DNA from 4 places in the Klebsiella sp. R445 genome. Region 1 is predicted to be linked to each of the others. Evidence: predicted binding sites of a transcription regulator. Region 1 holds the regulator's gene; each other region holds the start of a gene.

Region 1 (4,258 bases):
GAAGGGGTAACCCTTCTGCAAATAGCATCACTGCCCGACAAGCGCCTCTTCCGGCTGCGAACGGCTGCCCACCACCACCAGCAGCAGAGCCAGACCGGCAATGATCGCCCCCATTACCGGAACAAACGCGTAACCCAGACCACCCGAGATCACCGCCCCACCGGCGGCCGCCCCCAGCGCATTCCCCAGATTAAACGCCCCGATGTTGACCGACGAAGAGAGACCCGGCGCTTCATGCGCGACGCGCATCACCCGCATCTGCAACGGCGGCACCACCGCAAAGGTCGCGGCACCCCAAACCACCATACTGACAGCGGCCCCCAGCTGCGTCTGCGCCAGTAACGGAATCGCCAGCATAATCACCATCAACAGCAGCAGAAAGCCCTTCAGCGTCCCGGAGACGGAGCGGTCGGCGAATTTACCGCCCAGGTAGTTGCCCAGCGAGAAGCCCACGCCAATCAACACCAGCATCGCGGTGACAAACAGCGGCGAAGCATGGGTAATGGTATGCAGCACCGGAGAAATGTAGGTATAGAGGGTGAACATGGCCCCCGCCCCAAGCACCGTGGTCAACAGGGCGGAAAGCACCTGCGGACGCACCAGCACCGACAGCTCCTGTTTAACATTCGGACGCTCACCGGCGCTGCCTTTAGGCAGAGAGAACCACAGGCTGATCATCGCCACCACTCCCAGCCCTGCGGTAGCAAGGAACGACATCCGCCAGCCGATAGTCTCGCCAAGCCAGGTCGCCGCCGGCACGCCGCCGATATTGGCGATCGTCAGCCCCATAAACATGGTGGCAACCGCGCTGGCCTGTTTGTCTTTCGGGACGACGCTGGCGGCCACTACCGAACCGAGGCCAAAGAAAGCACCATGGTTAAGGCTGGTGATAATGCGTGAAATCAGCAGCGTGGTGTAATCAGGAGCCATGGAAGAGAGAACGTTGCCGAGGGTGAAGATCGCCATCAGGAAAATCAGCGCGTTTCTTCGCGCACGATGAGAAAGCAGCAGCGTCATCAGCGGCGCACCAACCATCACACCTATCGCATAGGCGCTGATCAGCATTCCCGCAGCCGGAATAGACACGTCGACGCCTTTGGCAATGACTGGCAGTAATCCCATCGGGGAAAACTCCGTCGTACCAATACCAAATGCGCCTATCGCCAGCGCGAGCAGGGGAAAGTTGATTTTCATTGCATGACTCCAGCAGACCGTCATCGGCGACGGTATCTCATCAGAAGTCAAAAGCATGACATCAATCACAGAAAAACAAAAGTAAACGAAATGGCAAAAGATTTTTGCGAAAATGATAATAATGGCGGGAACGGGGGGAAAGTGACCTCTCCCCCGGGAAAATTAGTGCAGAACTGCGGTCAGCCCGGCGGCAACGATTAGACCTAGAACAATAATCGTTGTTGTCAGCGAAAATTTTAAATCTGTATCCATCAATTTTTCCCCCTGTTTTTCCCACACGAAAAGTGAGCTTGCTCATTTTTGCACAATATCGCATAAAAATCTTCCAGGATTTAGGGTGATACACATTTTTGCTCTTCCCCTTTGCCGCAAGATCGGACAAAATCCCACGCTAATTTGAAAGCGTATCGGCCATTGACCCCTTCCTGTCGTTCTGTGTCGTTTTCCCGACGTGATGCAATGTTGAACATTGTATTCAGGGTGTGTTTAGGCAAACGTTTACGTACCGATTATCAGACGTTCAGGTCAAGGTCTGGAGTGAGAAGTAATGGCAACTATTAAAGATGTAGCGAAGCGCGCAAACGTTTCCACTACAACAGTATCACATGTTATTAACAAAACCCGTTTCGTTGCGGAAGAGACGCGCAATGCGGTCTGGGCCGCCATTAAAGAACTGCACTACTCACCGAGTGCTGTCGCGCGCAGCCTGAAGGTTAATCACACCAAATCTATTGGTCTGCTGGCAACCAGCAGCGAAGCGGCCTATTTTGCTGAAATTATCGAAGCCGTTGAAAAAAGCTGCTTCCAAAAAGGCTATACCCTGATTCTGGGTAATGCATGGAACGATCTCGAAAAGCAGCAGGCTTACCTGTCAATGATGGCGCAAAAGCGCGTCGACGGCCTGCTGGTCATGTGCTCCGAATATCCGGAATCGGTGCTGAGCATGCTGGAAGAGTACCGCCATATTCCAATGGTGGTGATGGACTGGGGCGAGGCCAAGGCCGACTTTACCGATTCTGTCATCGATAACGCCTTTGAAGGCGGCTATATGGCCGGTCGTTATCTGGTGGAACGCGGCCATCGCGAAATTGGCGTGATCCCCGGCCCGCTGGAACGTAACACCGGTGCCGGACGTCTGGCAGGCTTTATGAAAGCCATGGAAGAAGCGCAGATTTCCGTACCGGATAACTGGATTGAACAGGGTGACTTCGAACCGGAGTCCGGCTATCGCGCGATGCAGCATATCCTGAACCAACACCACCGCCCGACGGCAGTCTTCTGCGGCGGCGACATCATGGCGATGGGTGCTATTTGCGCGGCGGATGAAATGGGGCTGCGCGTACCGCAGGACATTTCGCTGATCGGCTATGACAACGTGCGCAACGCCCGCTATTTCAGCCCGGCGCTGACCACGATTCATCAACCGAAAGACTCCCTCGGCGAAGCCGCGTTTAATATGCTGATGGATCGTATCGTCAACAAGCGTGAAGAGTCCCAGTCTATCGAGGTTCACCCGCGCCTGGTGGAGCGTCGTTCCGTCGTTGACGGCCCGTTTGTCGATTACCGCCGTTAGTCCCCTTCCCGGCGCCGGCTAATCCGGCGCCCGCAACCATTCCCGGTTTAACGTTTCACTATCGCCAAGATAATCCAGCATCCACAGCAGCGCAGGCGATGCGTCGCTCTGTTGCCAGGTCAGGCAGCACGCCGCATCCGGAAACGGGTTTTCCAGTTCAAGGGCGACCCATTCTCCCCGGTCGATCCACGGACGGGCAAAGTGCGTCGGTACCATCCCCACGCAAAGCCCGGCAGACAGACAGGTGGCAGAGGATTCCCAGTCGGGCACCACCACACGCTTTTGGTTATCCAGCAGCCAGGTCGTTCGTTTTGGTAAAGACCGGGAAGTATCCTCTCTGACCAATGAGGGCCAGTTGCGCAACTCGTCATCACTCAGCGGACTGGTCATCTGCGCCAGTGGATGATGGCTGGCCACTACGCAGTGCCAGTTCAGCATGCCCATATCGCGAAAGGCGTAGCGCCCCCCGACCGGAATCGAACGCGTCGCTCCAATCGCCAGCTCCACGCGGCCATCCGCCAGCGCATCCCAGACGCCGTTGAACACTTCCTGAAAGACAATCAGCTCAACGTCCGAAAAGTGACGATAAAAATCGACAATCATCTGGCGCATTCGTGCCGGTTTGACGATGTCATCGACGGCAATTGACAACTGACCGCGCCAGCCATTGGCTATCTGCTGGCACTGCTGGCGGGTGATCTGCATTTTTTTGATAACAGAGCGTCCTTCCTGTAAAAACCAGACCCCGGCCGGGGTTAATTCAACATCCCGATGACGACGTTCAAACAGCGGAACTGCCAGCCACTCTTCCAGCTGACGAACGGTGTAGCTGACAGCGGAAGGGACGCGATGGAGCTCCTGTGCCGCCGCGCTAAAGCTGCCGTTGCGGGCGACAGCATCAACAACTTCCAGTGAGTATTCAGACCACATATTCTGCCTACAAAATTTTTGAATGCATGTAGCAAATATTAGCGTTTCACAAGCCAGAATGCACTCCCTACACTCTGCGGCATTATTCCGGCATCAGCAGAAGAGAATGTTATGCAACAACCTGGGAAAGGATTTTTAGTTTGGCTGGCGGGACTTAGCGTGCTGGGTTTCCTGGCCACCGACATGTATCTACCGGCCTTCGCGGCGATCCAACACGACCTCAACACCTCCGCGGCTTCGGTCAGCGCCAGCCTGAGCCTGTTCCTTGCCGGTTTCGCCATCGGACAGCTGTTCTGGGGCCCGCTCTCTGACCGTTACGGGCGTAAACCGATTCTGCTGAGCGGCCTGGCGATCTTCGCCGTCAGCTGTCTGGGAATGCTGTGGGTCCGCGACGCGACGCTGATGCTGGTCCTGCGCTTTATTCAGGCCATCGGCGTCTGTGCAGCCGCGGTCACCTGGCAGGCGATGGTCACGGACTATTATCCGGCGCAGAAAACAAACCGTATTTTTGCCACCATCATGCCGCTGGTCGGTTTATCCCCGGCGCTGGCGCCGCTGCTC
Region 2 (4,258 bases), 2.0 Mb from region 1:
ATCGCTTCAGCCGGGTCTATACGCCAGCCATTATGGTCGTCGCCCTGCTGGTGGCGATTGTCCCGCCGCTGTTCTTTAGCGCCGCCTGGCTGCCGTGGATCTACAAAGGCCTGACGCTGCTGCTGATCGGCTGCCCCTGCGCGCTGGTAATTTCCACCCCGGCGGCGATTACCTCCGGACTGGCGGTAGCGGCCCGCCGCGGGGCGTTAATTAAGGGCGGTGCGGCACTGGAACAGCTGGGGCGGGTACGCCAGGTCGCCTTTGACAAGACCGGGACGCTGACCGTTGGCCAGCCGCGCGTCACCACCATAATCGCGCTGAGCGAAGAGGATGAAAACAGTCTGCTGGCGCTGGCGGCAGCGGTAGAGCAAGGCTCCAGCCATCCTCTGGCGCAGGCTATTGTGCGGGAAGCACAGCAGCGCCAGCTGGCGATCCCCTCGGCCCGCAACCAGCGTGCGCTGGCAGGTTCCGGGATTGAAGCCGACGTCGACGGCCAGCAAATCTTGATTTGCGCGGCGGGTAACGGCAGCGCGCCGCAGCATGAGGCGCAGATTCAGCAACTGGAGAATGCCGGGCAGACGGTGGTGCTGGTACAGCGCGAGCAGGCGCTGCTGGGGATTCTGGCATTGCAGGACACGTTACGGGATGACGCCCGTCAGGCGGTCGACGATCTGCATCGTCTGGGCGTCAAAGGGGTGATCCTCACCGGGGATAACCCACGCGCGGCGGCGGCGATTGCCGGAGAGCTGGGGCTGGCGTTCCGCGCCGGACTGCTGCCAGCCGATAAGGTCACGGCGGTGACGGCGCTCAATGCCGAGGAACCGCTGGCGATGGTTGGCGACGGGATTAACGACGCCCCGGCAATGAAGGCCGCGACCATCGGCATCGCCATGGGCAGCGGGACCGACGTGGCGCTGGAGACCGCCGACGCCGCCTTGACCCATAACCGGTTAACCGGTCTGGCGCAGATGATTGCCCTGGCCCGCGCCACCCACGCCAATATCCGACAGAATATTGCCATCGCGCTTGGGCTGAAGGGGATTTTCCTCATCACCACCCTGCTCGGATTAACCGGGCTGTGGTTGGCGGTGCTGGCAGATACCGGCGCGACGGTGCTGGTCACCGCGAACGCCCTGCGACTGTTACGTCAGAAGTAAGCGGAAAGCCCCGGGGCAGCCTGAAGCAGATCAGTGGCTTTTGCGGATCAGGTAACGGTACGGCAGCGCCTCGGTTTCCTGCGCCAACAGCTCGTGTTCCATAAAACGGCAAAACCCAGGAATATCGCGGGTGGTCGCCGGATCGTCGGCGATAATCAGCAGCGTCTCGCCCACCGGCATCGTACGTACCGCCTTGCGTACCATCATTACCGGTTCCGGGCAGCGCAGGCCCTGAGCATCCAGCGTGTGGTCAGGACTGGAGAAAAGTTCGGTCATTTTCATCTCACATCAACAAAACGGCCCTAGTTTACCCCCACTTTTGCGCCGCGCAAGTCAGGTTAACGTTTGCGCGAAAAACAACCGTTGCATTACACACGCAACGCAGTATCATGCAGCCGTTTTTATTGGGTTCCCTCACCCCAACCACTAAAAAGGTCACAATATGAGTCCCTTTACTACCGTACAGCGTACAAAAGCGCTGGTCTGGCTTTCGCTTTTCCATTTGCTGGTGATCACTTCCAGTAACTATCTGGTGCAGCTCCCGATCTCCATCTTCGGTTTTCATACCACCTGGGGCGCGTTCAGCTTTCCGTTTATTTTCCTTGCCACCGATCTGACGGTGCGGATTTTCGGCGCTCCGCTGGCGCGACGCATTATCCTGGCAGTGATGATCCCGGCGTTGCTGATCTCCTACGGCGTCTCCTCCCTGTTCTATATGGGCGAGTGGCAGGGTTTCGCCGCGCTGACCCACTTTAACCTGTTCGTCGCCCGTATCGCGGCCGCCAGCTTTATGGCCTACGCGCTGGGTCAGATCCTTGATGTCCACGTCTTTAACCGTCTGCGTCAAAACCGCCGCTGGTGGCTGGCACCGACCGCCTCGACCCTGTTCGGCAACGTCAGCGATACGCTGGCCTTTTTCTTTATCGCCTTCTGGCGCAGCCCGGACCCGTTTATGGCGGCCAACTGGGGAGAAATTGCGATTGTCGACTACAGCTTCAAAGTGCTGATCAGCATTGTCTTCTTCCTGCCGATGTATGGCATGCTATTGAATATGCTGATGAAAAGACTGGCAGATAAATCTGATTTATCGGCATTGCAGCCAGGTTAAGAGTACTCACAGGTTGATGTGATAAGATACTCGGATGAGCCGTTAATGGCCGTTTATCGAAAGGAAGATGTCAATGCGCAATTTGGTTAAATATGTCGGTATTGGCCTGCTGGTTGTAGGTCTTGCGGCCTGTGATAACAGCGATTCAAAAACGCCAACCGAAGGGGCTGCTGCACAGAGCAACGCCAGTGGACAAACCGTTAGCCTGCTGGATGGCAAGCTGAGTTTCTCCCTGCCGGCGGGAATGACCGATCAGAGCGGCAAGCTGGGCACTCAGTCCAACAACATGCACGTCTACTCTGACGTCACCGGGCAAAAAGCGGTGATTGTGATTGTTGGCGACAGCACCAACGAAGAGTTAAGCGTGCTGGCCCAGCGTCTGGAAGAGCAGCAGCGCAGCCGCGATCCGCAGCTGCAGGTGGTCACCAATAAATCGGTTGAGGTCAAAGGCCACACCCTGCAACAGCTGGACAGCATCATCTCCGCCAAAGGTCAGACCGCGTGGTCTTCGGTACTGCTTGGCAAGATTGACGACAAGCTGCTGACCCTGCAGATCACCCTGCCAGCAGACAACCAGCAGCAGGCGCAGACTGAAGCAGAAAGCATCATCAATACCCTCGCCATCCAGTAACTACTGGCCCGGCGTCGCGGCCTCCGGTTCTACCACCGGGGGCCGTTTTTTTAACTGCCAGCCTAACACCAGCGCCACCGCCACCAGCCCTGCAGCCACCAGATAAATCGCCGATATTCCGACCCACGCCATCAGCAAGCCCGCCAGCGGCCCGGTCACCCCTAGCGAAAGATCCATAAATACCGTGTAGGTCGCCAGCGCCGAGCCCTGATTCTGCTGCGGTACCGCCTTCACCGCCACCACGCCCAGCGCCGGGAAGACCAGCGAAAAACCGGCGCCGGCCAGGAAGGTACCGATTTTCGCCATCAACGACGTTTCTGCCAGCCCGACCAGCAACAGCCCGACGATCTCCACGCTGAAGCACAGCATCGCTACGTTCAGCCCGCCCAGACGCTGAATACCGTTGGGGAACAGCAAACGAGTGCCGACAAACGCACAGCTAAACAACGTCAGCGCGAACGCCGCGCCATCCCAGCCTTTGGCATCGTAAAACAGCGTGATAAAGGTCGCGATCGCCCCAAATCCGGCGGACGCCAACGCCAATGCCATGCCATACGGCCAGACCCGGCCAAGCACCGCGCGAAACGACATAACCTTGCCCCTGGTCGCCTTGACCGCCGCCTTGGGCAGCGCGCAGAGAATCGCCACCAGCGCCACGGCCATAATCGTCAACGCCAGCCCTTTCAGCCCCACGAGGGAATAACAGAGCACGCCAAGCGGTGCACCAATCGCCATCGCCCCGTAGGTCACGATCCCGTTCCACGAAATCACCCGCCCGATGTGCAACGAGCCGACGACGCCCACGCCCCACAGGGTCGAGCCGGTACCGGCAAAGCTTTGCCCAATGCCGAGAATCACGCGTCCCAGGCACAGCAGCGTCAGGCTGATCAGCGGCCAGTCGCCGCCGACCGCCGCCAGCAGATAGCTCAGGCCGCTGAGGAAGCAGCCGCACAGCCCAAAGACCACAATCTTTTTTGGCCCCAGCAGGTCAGCGTAGCGCCCGGCATGCGGGCGACTGAGCAGCGTGGCAAAGTATTGCAAACTGATCACCAGCCCCGCCCAGAAGGCGCTGAACCCCATAACATCGTGCACATAGCCGGGCAGTACCGCCAACGGCAGGCCAATCGTCAGGTAGCTGGCAAAATTAAACATCACAACTGAAACAATCCGCAGATTGAGGCGCAATCCATTCAGCGCCGGTTCGTCAACGGCTTCGGGCATTGGGTTCACCAGATTTTTACAACAGTGTTTCACTATTACCATGTTGACCACATAAAAGCAGCCAGTTGCGCATAAAATCACGTTTCAGCAGCGTACCGGCAGCGTATGGGAAGAAAGTTTTTGTCTATATTTAAATAACCC
Region 3 (4,258 bases), 2.2 Mb from region 1:
AGAGCGCCCGGAAGTCCGTGAAGTCACCGCACTGGGCGCCGCTTACCTGGCAGGCCTGGCCGTCGGCTTCTGGCAAAATCTGGATGAGCTGCAGGAGAAAGCAGTAATCGAACGCGAGTTCCGCCCGGGGATCGAAACCACCGAACGTAACTTCCGCTACAGCGGCTGGAAAAAAGCGGTGAAACGCGCCCTGGCGTGGGAAGAGCACGAAGAGTAAGTACCCTCCGTTCCCCGTTGGCGCTACGCTGACCGGGCTACAGAACGGCGACAAGTGCGCGCATCCCCGGTCACATAGATAACTATGTGACCGGGGTAAGCAAACGCAATCAACGCACCTGTGGCCTGAAAGACAACGGGGATTTAGCCAAAGATCGGCAACAGCAGATACAACTTAATCACCAGCGCGTTCACAATATCGATAAAGAACGCCCCCACCATCGGCACCACCAGAAACGCCATATGCGACGGGCCAAAGCGGTCGGTAATCGCCTGCATATTGGCAATCGCCGTCGGCGTTGCGCCGAGACCAAAGCCACAGTGACCGGCAGCCAGCACCGCGGCATCATAGTTTTTGCCCATCATGCGGTAGGTGACGAAAATTGAATACAATGCCATCGCCACCGCCTGCACCGCCAGGATGGCAAGCATCGGCAGCGCCAGCGAAGCCAGCTCCCACAGCTTCAGGCTCATCAGCGCCATAGCGAGGAACAGCGACAGGCTGACGTTACCCAGGATCGATACCGCCCGGTCAAACACGCGATAGAAGCCCGCCAGCGCCAGACCGTTGCTGAGGATCACGCCGATAAACAGCACGCAGACAAAGGTTGGTAATTCCAGCACGGTTCCCATCAACAGTTGCGCAACCACCTTCCCGAGCGTCAGACAGATTGCGATTAAGGCAATACTCTCGATCAGCACCAGCGAGGTGATCATTCGGCCCATCTCAGGCTTTTCAAACGCGGTAGGCGCCAGCTGATCGTCCGGGGTTCCGTCCGGAGAAGAGGAGTGTTTAACCAGATAACGCGCCACCGGGCCGCCAATCAGGCCGCCCAGCACCAGACCGAAGGTAGCGCAGGCCATTGCCACTTCGGTGGCGTTGGCAAAACCGTAACGTTCAACAAACAGCTTACTCCACGCCGCGCCGGTACCGTGGCCGCCGGAGAGGGTGATCGAACCTGCCAGCAGACCCATCAGCGGGTCCAGACCCAGCAGCTTCGCCATGCCAATGCCGAGGGCGTTTTGCAGCAGCAGCAGACCCACCACCACTATCAGAAATGTCCCCAGAACTTTACCGCCCGCCCGCAGGCTGGCCAGGTTAGCGTTAAGCCCGATCGTCGCAAAGAACGCCAGCATCAGCGGGTCTTTCAGGCTCATATCAAAGTCGATTTCCCAACCCATGCTTTTTTTCAGCACCAGCAGCGCCAGCGCCACCAGCAGGCCGCCAGCAACAGGTTCAGGGATGGTGTATTTCTTCAGGAAGGGGACTTTCTGGACCAGTTGTCTGCCCAGAAGCAGCACCAAGGTTGCGGCAACGAGCGTCGATAAGGTATCGAGGTGAAACATAAAAAGAGCTCCTTATTTGCGCATGATTCATTCACACGCGACGGTATTCCCGGTGTCGATAGATTCTCGTCTTGAGAAATCGGAGCCAGATTTTAAGCAGAAGCACGTAGCAAATAACAGAAAAAGATAGTTTGTTTTGATATTGATGCGATCAAGCATACAAAATGTTAATAAAATTTCCGGGCTGGTTTTTTGTATAAAAATTTCCCGCCAAAGAGTGGCAAACGTTTGCTTTTGTACTACAGTCCGATAAAATTCCCGCTTTGATACTTTGGGAATGCTTGTGATGTCCGTTAATACCGCCGAGTCAGAAGTTGCGCAACCGGTTGCGTCGAAAACAACCAGCGAATTAATCTACCGTCTCGAAGACCGTCCGCCTTTACCACAAACCCTGTTTGCCGCCTTTCAGCACCTGCTGGCAATGTTTGTTGCGGTCATCACACCAGCGTTACTCATCTGCCAGGCGCTGGGCCTTCCGGCTCAGGATACCCAGCACATCATCAGCATGTCGCTGTTCGCTTCCGGCGTGGCATCCATCATCCAGATTAAAGCCTGGGGCCCGGTCGGCTCCGGCCTGCTCTCCATCCAGGGCACCAGTTTTAACTTCGTCGCCCCGCTGATTATGGGCGGCACCGCGCTAAAAACCGGCGGCGCCGACGTGCCAACGATGATGGCGGCGCTGTTCGGCACCCTGATGCTGGCAAGTTGCACAGAAATGGTCATTTCCCGCGTGCTGCACCTGGCGCGGCGGGTGATCACCCCGCTGGTCTCCGGCGTGGTGGTGATGATTATCGGCCTGTCGCTGATTCAGGTCGGCCTGACCTCGATTGGCGGCGGCTACGCTGCCATGGCGGACCATACTTTTGGCGCGCCGAAAAACCTGCTGCTGGCGGGCATCGTGCTGGCGCTGATTATTATTCTTAACCGTCAACGCAATCCGTACCTGCGCATTGCGTCGCTGGTGATCGCCATGGCGGCGGGCTATCTGGCAGCCTGGCTGCTCGATATGCTGCCGGCCAATGCCGCTCCGGCCAACGACAGCCTGATCATGGTTCCAACGCCGCTCTACTACGGCCTCGGCATTGACTGGAGCCTGCTGCTGCCGCTGATGCTGGTGTTTATGATTACCTCGCTGGAAACCATCGGCGATATCACCGCGACCTCCGACGTTTCCGAGCAGCCGGTATCCGGCCCACTGTATATGAAACGCCTGAAAGGCGGCGTGCTGGCGAACGGCCTGAACTCCTTTGTTTCTGCCGTCTTCAACACCTTCCCGAACTCCTGTTTTGGCCAGAATAACGGTGTGATCCAACTGACTGGCGTAGCCAGCCGCTATGTCGGTTTTGTGGTGGCGCTGATGCTGATCGTGCTCGGCCTGTTCCCGGCAGTCAGCGGCTTTGTGCAGCACATTCCTGAGCCGGTACTGGGCGGCGCCACGCTGGTGATGTTCGGTACCATCGCCGCGTCCGGCGTGCGTATCGTCTCCCGCGAGCCGCTGAACCGTCGCGCGATCCTGATTATCGCCCTGTCGCTGGCCGTCGGTCTCGGCGTGTCCCAGCAGCCACTGATTTTGCAGTTCGCCCCTGACTGGTTGAAGAACCTGCTCTCCTCCGGGATTGCTGCCGGCGGTATTACGGCGATTGTGCTGAACCTGGTCTTCCCGCCAGAGAAAAACTGATCCTGCCTTAACTTCCCCGGTCGCATTCGGCGGCCGGGGCCACCTGCGAATGACGCCTGCGGTAACCTCACATCATCTGATTACACAATTCCTGTCTTGAGGATTGCGCATAATTCGGGCATAACAGCCTTATGTGCCTCGCTCAGGATGTAAGACCATGAAATTGCCTGGAAAGTTACTGCTCTGGCTGCTGACCGCCCTGCTGGTCGCGATCGTCGCCGCCTGGTTCCTGCTGCAGACCCATTGGGGCGCGCGTCAGGCCAGCGCCTGGCTGAGTGACGGCACCGGCTGGCAGGTCTCCTTCGACGAGATGGACCACGACTTCTCTTCGCCGCTGCATCTGCAGCTGCAAAATGTGACGTTCGGGCGCGACGGCAAGCCGCCGACGCTGGTCGCCAAAACGGTCGATATTGGCTTCAGTACCCGCCAGTTCAGCGACCCGCTGCACGCCGACGAGATTGTGCTGAGCGACGGGACATTAAACCTTTCCCCCTCTTCCGCCTCCTTACCTTTTGCCGCCGACCGCCTGCAGTTGCGCAATATGGCGTTTAACAGCCCGGAAACCGGCTGGGAGCTGAGCGCCCAGCGCGTCACCGGCGGCGTCAGCCCCTGGGCACCGGAAGCGGGTAATGTACTGGGCAAAAAGGCGCAGATTCAGATGAGCGCCGGTTCGTTGACCCTCAACGGCGTTGATGCCAGCAACGTGCTGATTCAGGGCAGCCTCGATAACGGCGAGGTGACGCTCTCCACCCTCGGCGCCGATGTCGCGCGCGGGACGCTGACCGGCAACGCCAGACGCAACGCCGACGGCAGCTGGTTGGTGGATAACCTGCAACTCAACGAAATTCGTCTGCAGAGCGATAAATCACTGGCGGACTTCTTCACCCCGCTGACCAGCATTCCTTCGCTGCAAATTGGCCGCCTCGATATGACCGATGCGCGCCTGCAGGGGCCGGACTGGGCGGTGACGGACCTCGACCTTAACCTGCGGAACCTGACCCTGAGCCACGGCGACTG
Region 4 (4,258 bases), 2.2 Mb from region 1:
ATCGGGAAGCCGGTGGCTTTCGATGCCAGTGCGGAGGAACGTGATACGCGCGGGTTCATTTCGATAACAATCAGTCGACCGTCTTTCGGGTTCACCGAGAACTGAACGTTAGAACCGCCGGTTTCCACGCCGATTTCACGCAGTACCGCCATCGAGGCGTTACGCATCACCTGATACTCTTTGTCGGTCAGGGTTTGCGCCGGTGCCACGGTGATGGAGTCACCGGTGTGAATGCCCATGGCGTCGAAGTTTTCGATGGAACAGACGATGATGCAGTTGTCGTTCTTATCGCGCACCACTTCCATTTCGTACTCTTTCCAGCCGATCAGCGATTCATCAATCAGCAGCTCGTTGGTCGGAGAGAGATCCAGACCGCGGGTACAAATTTCTTCGAACTCTTCGCGGTTGTAGGCAATACCGCCACCGGTGCCGCCCATGGTGAAGCTCGGACGAATGATGCACGGGTAGCCCACATCGGCAGCAACGGCCAGCGCTTCTTCCATCGTGTGTGCAATACCGGAACGCGCGGTATCAAGGCCGATTTTCTTCATCGCCACATCAAAGCGACGACGGTCTTCTGCTTTATCAATCGCATCGGCGGTGGCGCCGATCATGGTCACGCCGAACTCTTCCAGCACGCCCTGACGTTCCAGCTCCAGCGCGCAGTTCAGCGCCGTCTGGCCGCCCATGGTCGGCAGAACCGCGTCCGGACGCTCTTTTTCGATGATTTTGCGTACCACTTCCCAGTGAATCGGCTCAATGTAGGTGGCATCGGCCATTTCCGGGTCGGTCATGATGGTGGCCGGGTTAGAGTTCACCAGGATGACGCGGTAACCCTCTTCACGCAGGGCTTTACAAGCCTGAGCGCCAGAGTAGTCAAATTCACAAGCCTGGCCGATAACGATCGGGCCAGCGCCAAGAATCAGGATGCTTTTTATGTCTGTACGTTTTGGCATGGCTTTTTTCTCCTGATTATTTCGCGGACTGGCGGTACTGCTCAATTAACTCGATAAAATGGTCGAACAACGGCGCGGCATCATGCGGGCCAGGGCTCGCTTCCGGGTGTCCCTGGAAGCTGAAAGCCGGTTTGTCAGTACGGTGGATGCCCTGCAGTGTGCCGTCGAACAGTGACTTGTGGGTCACACGCAGGTTAGCCGGCATGGACGCTTCGTCGACCGCAAAACCGTGGTTCTGCGCGGTAATCATCACCACGTCGTTATCGATATCTTTGACCGGGTGGTTGCCGCCGTGGTGGCCGAACTTCATCTTCACGGTCTTCGCTCCGCTCGCCAGTGCCAGCAGCTGATGGCCGAGGCAGATGCCGAATACCGGAACATCGGTTTCGAGGAATTTCTCAATCGCGTCGATGGCGTAATCGCACGGCGCCGGGTCACCAGGACCGTTGGACAGGAAGATCCCGTCCGGATTCATCTTCAGCACCTCTTCCGCAGAGGTTTGTGCCGGCACGACGGTCAGACGGCAGCCGCGGTCTACCAGCATGCGCAGAATGTTGCGTTTGGCACCGAAATCGTAGGCCACAACGTGGAACGGCAGTTCGCTTTCCGCTTTCGCTTCCGGCAGGTCGCCCGCCAGCGTCCAGCTTCCTTGCGTCCAGCTGTAGGTTTCTGAAGTGGTGACTTCTTTTGCCAGGTCCATGCCGTTCAGGCCCGGGAACGCTTTGGCTTTTTCCAGCGCCAGCTGTGCATCCAGGTTATCCCCTACGATGATGCAGCCGTTCTGTGCGCCCTTTTCGCGCAGCAAACGGGTCAGCTTACGGGTATCGATATCGGCAATCGCCACGATGTTATGGCGCTTCAGGTAAGAAGAGAGGTCTTCGGTATTGCGGAAGTTGCTGGCAATCAGCGGCAGGTCGCGAATAATCAGACCTTGTGCATGTACCTGGGAAGATTCTTCATCGGCGGCGTTGGTGCCGACATTACCGATATGAGGATAAGTAAGAGTGACAATTTGGCGGGAATAGGAGGGATCAGTGAGGATTTCTTGATAACCGGTCATTGAAGTATTGAAAACGACTTCCCCAACCGCCGTGCCCGTTGCCCCGATGGCCCGACCGTGAAACTGGGTTCCGTCTTCCAGAACCAATAGCGCTGACTTAATCAAAACACCCTCCAGAGAATATTCACTCACTTTATTTGCATATTAATGCATAGCGATAGCACGAATCAATGCAAATTTGCTTACCTATGGATTTCTGGCAAACGGCGGCATTCTGGATAGATGTCGGGAAAAAGTCAACTTAAAGCCGATATTTTTAATCTATTTTTACGTCACTGGGCACTTCACACCGCTTTAGCAGGCAAAAAGATCAACTAACTATGCTAAGAAAACGCTTGCGGACCAGGAAGATTGAAAAAATGCGGGCCTGAGCATGAAAAAGTAGACCAGATGGTCAAAATTTACAATAACACAACAGAAATAGGAGAGATAAAGCAGAATTATAAAAGCTTGAGATAAAAACACTAATGAAATAATTAAAAATAAAAAGGGCAATAAAATATTGCCCTTTGCAATCAATCACATATTGAATGCAACAACCACATCACGATGGGTAATAAATCTTATAAACTGTTTAATTCCAGGACGTCACGCATATCAAAAAGCCCGGTTTTCTTGTCTTTCAGCCACAGTGCGGAACGAACGGCGCCATTGGCAAAGGTCATCCGGCTGGAGGCTTTATGGCTGATTTCAATGCGCTCGCCGATATCGGCGAACATCGCCGTATGTTCCCCGACGATGTCACCCGCGCGCACGGTGGCAAACCCGATGGTGCCCGCTACGCGCTCGCCGGTATAGCCTTCACGGCTGTAGACCGCACAATCCTTCAGATCTTTGTTCAGGGCACCGGCAATCGCCTCGCCCATCGCCAGCGCAGTGCCTGACGGTGCATCGACCTTGTGGCGGTGGTGAGCTTCGATAATTTCGATATCAGTATAGTCACCCATGACCTTCGCCGCTTTTTCCAACAGCTTCAGCATGACGTTAACGCCGACGCTGAAATTAGCTGCGAAAACAATGGCAATATCCTGCGCGGCATCGCGAATAGCTTGTTTGCCCGCATCATCAAAACCCGTTGTACCAATCACCATCCCTTTCGCGTGCTCGCGGCAAAATGCCAGGTGGTTTAAGGTGCCTTCCGGGCGGGTAAAATCGATCAGCACGTCAAAATCATCGTTGACTGCCGTCAGGCTGCTTTGCACCGTGACGCCCATGTGGCCTGCGCCTGCCAGTTCGCCAGCATCGCTGCCGAGCAGGGAGGAACCTTCGCGCTCCAGCGCCGCGCCCAGCGCCACGCCGTCCATCTGCTGTACCGCTTGAATCAACTGGCGTCCCATCCGGCCGCCCGCGCCCGCGATGGCCACGCGGATTTGTGCATCATGCATAGCTATTCTCTTTTGTTAACTTTACGTAAATAGTTTTCAGAGTAACCAGCCCAACGATGGGCCGCTACTCAAAAACACCGATAATTAGAAATTTATGACAAACCGCGATCGATATCAGTAAAAACTATATGTTTTTCATCATTAGAAGGAGAGATATCGTAGCGTTAAAGCACCGCTAACAGCCTGAGATCTCTGACTCTTTGCGCATAAATCCGCACGATTCACGGATCACCAGCGCGGGGGGCAGAATAATCCGTTTTGGCGGCTCGTTATTGCCCTGAATACGGCTATACAATAGCTCACCGGCTTTCCGACCAATCTCTTTTGCTGCCACCGAAACGGTTGTCAGGGCAGGCTGAACCAGGGCCGCCTCGGTAATATCATCAAACCCCACCAGCGCAAAATCCCGACCCGGTTCACGCCCGGTTTTGCGTAGCGCCTGCATCACACCAAGAGCCACAATATCCTGATAACAGACTGCGGCCGTTATCTCCGGATAGCGGGTCAGGAGCGCCTCGGCGACTTTTGCCCCATCAATCTGGCTGGCCTTAGCCGTGACAATCCACTCAGGATTAGGGGATATTCCGTTTTCCAGTAGCGTACTGGTGAAGCCACCAATACGTTGCGCCCGAGTACCTGAACTCAAGCTGCCACCGATAAAAGCAATCTTTCGATGCCCCATTTTCAACAAGTGAGCGGTAGCCATTTGCGTGCCAAGAAAGTTATCGGTGCCGACAAAATCAAAATCCGGATCGCTGAGCGGACGTACCACCATAATGGCGGGAATATTGCGCCTTTTCAGGGCATCAAAAAATGAGGTCGGGGTTTCCCGCGCCGCGCACAACACCATACCGCAG

What was found. Region 1 encodes PurR, which represses purine synthesis genes. Its sites were predicted from a motif close to CANGCAAACGTTTGCNTG; they were not measured.
Region 2: the regulator PurR is predicted to act here: its motif matches at 1,492-1,509, upstream of tusA (sulfurtransferase TusA).
Region 3: the regulator PurR is predicted to act here: its motif matches at 1,781-1,798, upstream of ACMYSN_RS15350 (nucleobase:cation symporter-2 family protein).
Region 4: the regulator PurR is predicted to act here: its motif matches at 2,213-2,230, upstream of carA (glutamine-hydrolyzing carbamoyl-phosphate synthase small subunit).

The regions. Positions count from the first base shown of each region.
Region 1 is NZ_CP180446.1:210,228-214,485, reverse strand. It holds gene ACMYSN_RS00980 (MFS transporter) at 28-1,194, opposite strand; gene cydH (cytochrome bd-I oxidase subunit CydH) at 1,357-1,446, opposite strand; gene purR (HTH-type transcriptional repressor PurR) at 1,742-2,767, shown strand; gene punR (LysR family transcriptional regulator) at 2,786-3,697, opposite strand; gene punC (purine nucleoside transporter PunC) at 3,809-4,258, shown strand, end outside.
Region 2 is NZ_CP180446.1:3,512,857-3,517,114, reverse strand. It holds gene zntA (Zn(II)/Cd(II)/Pb(II) translocating P-type ATPase ZntA) at 1-1,157, shown strand, start outside; gene tusA (sulfurtransferase TusA) at 1,188-1,433, opposite strand; gene ACMYSN_RS16395 (7-cyano-7-deazaguanine/7-aminomethyl-7-deazaguanine transporter) at 1,600-2,265, shown strand; gene ACMYSN_RS16390 (DcrB family lipoprotein) at 2,339-2,896, shown strand; gene ACMYSN_RS16385 (MFS transporter) at 2,897-4,117, opposite strand.
Region 3 is NZ_CP180446.1:3,285,179-3,289,436, reverse strand. It holds gene glpK (glycerol kinase GlpK) at 1-217, shown strand, start outside; gene gltS (sodium/glutamate symporter) at 361-1,563, opposite strand; gene ACMYSN_RS15350 (nucleobase:cation symporter-2 family protein) at 1,850-3,241, shown strand; gene ACMYSN_RS15345 (AsmA family protein) at 3,399-4,258, shown strand, end outside.
Region 4 is NZ_CP180446.1:2,408,816-2,413,073, forward strand. It holds gene carB (carbamoyl-phosphate synthase large subunit) at 1-956, opposite strand, end outside; gene carA (glutamine-hydrolyzing carbamoyl-phosphate synthase small subunit) at 973-2,121, opposite strand; gene dapB (4-hydroxy-tetrahydrodipicolinate reductase) at 2,580-3,401, opposite strand; gene ACMYSN_RS11210 (LacI family DNA-binding transcriptional regulator) at 3,577-4,258, opposite strand, start outside.